DNA from 3 places in the Polycladomyces zharkentensis genome. Region 2 is predicted to be linked to each of the others. Evidence: riboswitches for the same ligand, from Rfam matches in the RefSeq annotation. Region 2 holds a riboswitch; each other region holds the start of a gene.
The links. A riboswitch is a leader RNA that binds a small molecule or an ion and turns the genes downstream of it on or off. The one in region 2 is predicted to bind S-adenosylmethionine.
Positions count from the first base shown of each region.

Region 1: another riboswitch for S-adenosylmethionine. It lies ahead of metX (homoserine O-acetyltransferase MetX); the one in region 2 lies ahead of JQC72_RS03515 (homocysteine synthase).
Region 3: another riboswitch for S-adenosylmethionine. It lies ahead of JQC72_RS00545 (methionine ABC transporter ATP-binding protein); the one in region 2 lies ahead of JQC72_RS03515 (homocysteine synthase).

Region 1 covers NZ_JAFHAP010000006.1:154,309-156,577, forward strand. Annotated here, with positions in the region: gene JQC72_RS06185 (ABC transporter ATP-binding protein) at 1-880, shown strand, start outside; SAM riboswitch class I at 943-1,080, shown strand; gene metX (homoserine O-acetyltransferase MetX) at 1,096-2,259, shown strand.
Region 2 covers NZ_JAFHAP010000004.1:344,773-347,041, forward strand. Annotated here, with positions in the region: gene JQC72_RS03515 (homocysteine synthase) at 1-1,247, opposite strand, end outside; SAM riboswitch class I at 1,462-1,579, opposite strand; gene JQC72_RS03520 (ornithine--oxo-acid transaminase) at 1,793-2,269, shown strand, end outside.
Region 3 covers NZ_JAFHAP010000001.1:119,806-122,074, forward strand. Annotated here, with positions in the region: gene JQC72_RS00540 (methionine ABC transporter permease) at 1-469, opposite strand, end outside; gene JQC72_RS00545 (methionine ABC transporter ATP-binding protein) at 462-1,448, opposite strand; SAM riboswitch class I at 1,527-1,640, opposite strand; gene JQC72_RS00550 (sugar transferase) at 2,092-2,269, opposite strand, start outside.

The DNA of each region.
Region 1 (2,269 bases), on a different contig from region 2:
AAGCGTCACGGCACAGGCGATCATGCGCTTGATCCCTTCGCCGCCCGGCAAGATCAAAAGCGGTGAAATCCTGTTTGACGGGAAAGATCTGTTGAAGTTGACGGAAAAAGAGATGTTCCGGGTGCGTGGCTCAGAGATCGGGATGATCTTTCAGGACCCGATGACGTCGCTCAACCCGACGATGACGGTGGGCAAGCAGATCATGGAGGGGTTGATTTGGCACCAGCGCATTTCCCCTTCAGAAGCGCGCCGACGCGCGGTGGAAATGTTGCGTTTGGTGGGCATTCCCAGCCCTGAGACGCGGATTAACAATTACCCGCACGAATTCAGCGGCGGGATGCGACAACGGGCCATGATCGCCATCGCATTGGCCTGCAATCCCAAGATTTTGATCGCGGACGAGCCGACCACGGCATTGGACGTCACGATTCAGGCGCAAATCATCGAACTGTTGAAGGAACTGCAAAAGAAAACGGACACCGCTGTCATTTTGATCACCCACGATTTGGGCGTGGTCGCGGAAATGGCGCAACGCGTGGCGGTGATGTACGGGGGCAAGGTGGTGGAGACGGGAACGGTGGAAGAGATCTTCTACCGGCCGCGTCATCCGTACACCTGGGGACTGTTGGCTTCCATGCCCCGGCTCGATTTGGACCGGAAGCAGGAGTTGAAACCGATCCCCGGGTCCCCGCCGGATTTGTTCGATCCGCCCAAGGGTTGCCCGTTTGCCGATCGTTGTCCGTACACGATGCACATTTGCAACGACGAGATACCCGAAGTGACCGAGGTTTCCCGGACGCATCGCGTCAATTGCTGGCTGGAACACCCGGATGCACCGTCCGTCACGCATGAGCCGATCATTCGCTTTTCGTCCAAGTAGACATTGACAGAAATTTCGATCCATCGTATCATAAGCTTCAAATACGAATATCAGGAAACACCTTCTTATCCAGAGCGGCGGAGGGACTGGCCCGATGAAGCCCGGCAACCACCCCGTTTACCGCGTGCATCCACGCACACGTCAAACGGCGGGGAATGGTGCCAATTCCTGCAGAACCGACAGGTTCTGAGAGATGAGAAGGGGGACGGACTGCGATGGCATGGGAGCAGACGACACCCTCTTCTGATCGAAGAGGGTGTTTCCTTTTGAAAAAGGAGAGAAAACGCGTGGTAGCCAGCGTCGATACGGTGACAAAGAAAACGGTGGCCGTGGGGCCGGTAACATTGGAATGCGGTGAAACACTTCGGGATGTGTGCATTGCGGTGGAGACAGTGGGCAGCCTGTCGGCGAACCGGGACAACGTGGTATTGGTTTGTCACGCATTGACGGGGGATGCGCATGCCGTCGGGGATGAACGGGAACCGGGCTGGTGGGACGGTTTGATCGGACCCGGTCGTTACATCGACACCAATCGGTATTTTGTCGTCACCACCAATGTACTCGGCGGCTGTAATGGCAGTACGGGTCCGTCATCCATCAATCCGGATACGGGGCGACCCTATGGTTCGGCTTTTCCTCCGGTCACCATTCGCGATATGGTCCACGTGCAGTATCGTACGCTTCAGAAAATGGGCATCGATCGGGTTCATACCGTCATCGGCGGTTCCATGGGGGGAATGCAGGTACTGGAATGGGGCATCTTATACCCTGAAGCGGTGGAGAATTTGATCCCCATCGCCACCACGGCCGCGTTGTCCCCCATGGCCATCGCCTACAACGACATCGGGCGCCAAGCCATCATGTCCGATCCGGACTGGCAGGGAGGCGATTACTATCCGGGGCCGGGGCCGAAAAAAGGGCTGGCCATCGCCCGAATGGTCGGGATGGTCACCTACCGGACGGACACATTGTTTCACCAGCGGTTCCAACGCCGTTTGCAGACCGATGTGCCGGAATGGTCCCGGGACGCGACGTTTCAGGTGGAAAGCTATCTGCGATACCAGGGAGAAAAACTGGTCAACCGGTTTGATGCCAACAGTTATTTGTGTCTGCTCAAAGCGATGGACACGCATGATGTGGGCAGGGGACGTGGCGGAATGGCGGCCGCGCTGTCGAAAATCCGCTCCCGCGTGCTGATCATCGGCATTGAGGAGGATCGGTTGTTTCAAATTGAGGAGCAACGGACATTGTTTCGGGAATTACGGGCGCAGGGAAAAGATGCGCAGCTGTGGGAATTCCGGTCCCCGTACGGCCATGATGCGTTTTTGATCGAATACGAACAGATGGGACCGGTCATCCGGCAATTTTTGGAGGGGTAGCGCCGGAGAG
Region 2 (2,269 bases):
AAATCGTCCACCGACTCAATTCCCACGGACAAGCGTACCAGTTCCGGTGTTACGCCTGCGGCCAACTGTTCTTCTTCCGTCAACTGCTGATGAGTGGTGCTGGCCGGATGAATCACGAGGGATTTGGCGTCACCCACGTTGGCCAGGTGAGAGAAGAGGCGTAAGTTTTCGATGAGTTTTTTGCCCGCTTCCAAACCACCTTTGATACCGAACGTGAAAATGGCGCCTTGCCCTTTGGGCAGATATTTTTTCGCTTTTTCGTACGACGGATGGCCTTCCAATCCCGGATGACTCACCCACTCCACCAGTTCGTGTTCCTGGAGGAACCGGGCAACCCGAAGCGCGTTCTCGCTGTGCCGTTCCATTCTCAGATGCAACGTTTCCAACCCTTGCAAGAACAAAAACGCATTGAACGGAGAAATGGATGCCCCGATGTCCCGCAGCAATTGAACCCGAGCCTTGATGATGTATGCCAGCGGTCCGACCGCTTCCGTGTAGGAAACCCCGTGATAGCTGGGGTCCGGTTCGGTCAATTCCGGGAATTTGCCGTTGGTCCAATCGAATTTGCCCGAATCCACAATCACCCCACCGATACTGGTGCCGTGACCGCCGATGAATTTGGTGGCCGAGTGGACCACGATGTCCGCCCCGAACTCAATCGGCCGGCACAGGTACGGAGTGGCCAGCGTATTGTCCACGATCAGCGGCAAGCCGGCATCATGCGCCACTTTGGCCACGGCCTCCACATCCAGCACGTCCATTTTGGGGTTGCCGATAATCTCCGCATAAACGGCCCGCGTCTTTTCATTGATCGCCTTTTTGAAATTTTCCGGATCGGAAGGGTCGACGAACCGCACGGTAATTCCCAGCTTGGGAAAGGTATGGTGGAACAGGTTGTACGTGCCGCCGTACAGGCTGCTGGATGAGACGATTTCGTCTCCGGCTTTGGCGATGTTCAGGATGGAGTAGGTGATTGCCGCCTGACCGGAACTCGTCGCCAGCGCACCGACGCCTCCTTCCAGCGCGGCCACCCGCTTTTCAAAAACATCTTGTGTCGGGTTCATGATGCGGGTGTAGATATTGCCGAATTCTTTCAATGCAAACAAATTGGCCGCATGTTCCGTATCATTGAATACATAGGAAGTGGTTTGGTAAATCGGTACCGCTCGGGCATTGGTCGTCGGGTCAGGTTCTTGGCCACCGTGGACCGCCAACGTTTCCAAACCGTATTGTTGCGTATCGCTCATCACCATCATCCTTTCGCAGGGATTGAACGCTTTGGGGTATCTCTCCGCATACCCTGTGGGTCGTGTGAGCCTCTCTCTCGCTCTTGCAACACACACTCAGAAGGGCACGCCTGCCAAAAGCCGCCTTTCCGATTGGTGACGGAAGCCTGCAACAGTGGAATGAAAAAGCCTCTTCTCCGATAAGAGAAGAGGCTTTGGATACGCCAGCTCTCCTCTCTTATCTCTCGGAAACCGTTGGCGGCGGTTTCCGCAGGAATTGGCACCTTCCGGTTCGTACAGACCGGGGTTGCCGGGTTTCATCGGGCCAGTCCCTCCACCACTCTCGATAAGAGATTCCAAATCCGATTCAATTGTATCGACAATCAGAAAACTTGTTTTTCATTATACCGGTCTCTCATGTCGCCGTCAACCGCTTTTTAAAGAAAATGTTCCGTCATTGATTCCGTTCCGAATTCCATCTAAAATGGTGATAGATTGCTCATTTTCGGGTCAGGGCGTGTTGATATGCGCCCACACATCAAATTTATTCATCCAAGGAGGCCATCATGTCACGAAACCAAGCGTTGATCGAACTGACGGACAAATACGGCGCCAGGAACTATCATCCCCTGCCGATCGTGATATCCAAGGCGGAAGGCGTCTGGGTGGAGGATGCCGACGGCAACAAGTACATGGACATGCTGAGCGCCTATTCGGCATTGAACCATGGACACCGCCATCCCCGCCTGATCGCGGCGTTGAAAGAACAAGCGGATAAAGTCACTTTGACCTCCCGTGCTTTCCATAACGATCAGCTGGGACTTTTTTACGAAAAAGTGGCTCAACTGACGGGCAAAGAGATGATCTTGCCGATGAATACCGGTGCCGAGGCGGTGGAAACCGCCCTCAAAGCGGCCCGGCGCTGGGCGTATGACGTGAAGAAAGTGCCGGAAAACCAAGCGGAAATCATCGTCTGTGAAAACAACTTCCACGGCCGGACCATCACCGCGGTCTCCCTCTCGTCCAGTGACGAGTACAAACGC
Region 3 (2,269 bases), on a different contig from region 2:
CCACACAGGTGACGGTCAACCCGGAGATGATTGCCGGTTTGGCTTCCGGCAGGAGCACCATGCGGACGATCTGCATCCGGGTAGCCCCCATCGCTTGGGCGGCTTCAATCACTCCCCGGTCGATCTCCCGGATGGCGGTTTCCACCATTCGGGCGTAGAAGGGGGCCGCTCCCGCGATCAGAGGAATCGTGGCCGCCGTCGGACCAAGCGTGGTGCCGACCAACAGCTTGGACAGCGGGAACAGAAAGAGAACCAGTACAATGAACGGCACCGCCCGGAACAGGTTGACGATCAGGCCCAAGATCCGCTGGATCACAACGTTTTCCCACAGGTGTCCCTTATCCGTGATCACGAGGAGCACCCCCAACGGAATGCCGATCACGGCCGAGAAAAACGTGGAGATGGCCACCATGTACAGCGTTTCCCCGGTCGCTTGCCACAAAAGGGTGGTGTCCAGTTGATCAAACATACGGGATCACCTCCGAACTGCCCTCAAATTCCCGGATCGCCTCCACTGCATCCCGGACTTGGTCCCCTTCTCCGCTCACCCGCAAGGTGATCGTTCCGTCGTTTTCCTCATGGTCAGGCAAGATCGTCACTGTCACGCCTCGTTTTACCCAATCGGCCAAGCGGGACCAGATGCGATCCAAATCATTTGACCGCACCTGGATCAAAGCGGCATGCTCTTTTGAAGCTTCCAGTTCTTCAGTGTGATAGGACTGTACGAATTGTCGGGTAACCGGGTGTTTCGGTTGCCGGAACAGCGTATCCACCTCACCCAGTTCCACCACTTTTCCGGCTTCCATGACGGCCATGCGGTGGCACAGCCGTTTGACCACACTCATTTCATGCGTGATGATCACCATCGTAATGCCGGTGTCCCGGTGGATCTCCTTCAACAATTGCAAAATGGAAGCTGTCGTCTCCGGGTCCAGTGCCGATGTCGCCTCATCACAAAGCAAGACGCTCGGATCATTGGCCAACGCCCGTGCGATGCCGACACGCTGTTTCTGTCCCCCGGACAGTTGGGCGGGATACGCGTTTGCCCGATGGGCAAGACCCACCCGTTCCAGCAAGGCATCCACTTTTTCCCGGATTTCCTTTTTCGATTTGCCCGCCAGCTCCAAGGGGAAGGCCACATTTTCCCACACGGTGCGGGACCATAGCAAGTGGAAATGCTGAAAAATCATGCCGATTTTCTTTCGCGCTTCGCGCAACTCCCGCTCGCTGCTTTCGGAAATGGAAATGCCATCCACCGTGACACTGCCCGAAGTGGGTTTTTCCAATCCGTTGAGCAGTCGAAGCAATGTGCTTTTCCCCGCTCCGCTGTGACCGACGATCCCGAAAATTTCTCCGCGTTCGATGCGGAGATTGATATCCTGTAACGCGACCACATCCTCGCCTTTCGAGGAAGGGTACACTTTGTTCACTTGGTCGAGTACAATCATCGCGTTCACCACCTGTCTGTAAGAAAAGATCCCTTTCTGCCAGAGCAGAAAGGGATCTTATTTATCATAAAATCGCCTCTCTCATCTGCCAGAACCGATGGGCTCTGCAGGAATTGGCACCATTTCCGCGTGCATACCGCGGACGGTTGCCGGGTTTCATCGGGCCAGTCCCTCCACCTCTCTTGATAAGAGCGCGCAACATCGTCGTATCAAGTTGTCAGATTACATCCTACCACGACAACGTTCGCGATGTCAACGACATTCTTCTTTCCCATAATATACAAATTTTTTTGATGAATGATGACGGTAGATTACCATGAGATTACATTTCGTTTACAAATGGCCAAAAACCCACTACGGCGACGGACATTCGCGTATAATAAAGACAATCAAGGACACGAACAACGGAGGTGCCCGACATGAGCACGGTTGTCGGCAAATCGTTTTGGATCGGCCTGATCAATGCGACCGGTTTAAGCCTCCCGTTTTGGCTTCTCCTGTATATGGCCCTTCGGCTGACCTTTTAATGGGGGATTGCCACAGCCGGAGCTTCATGTGTCGGGAAAGCTTGTGATACAAATGAACAGAAACGGGAAAAAACGGATTACCCTCGGGGCAATCCGTTTTGTCTTGGCACAGCGAATCAACGGGCACCGTTACCGGTCAGCACCACCCATACCGTACGCAGCAGAATGCGCATATCCAGCGCGAACGATTGCCGTTTGATGTAGTACATATCCAATTCGAATTTCTCTTTCGGTGTCATGTCATAACCACCGTTCACCTGTGCCCATCCGGTCAAACCCGGTTTCACCAACAGG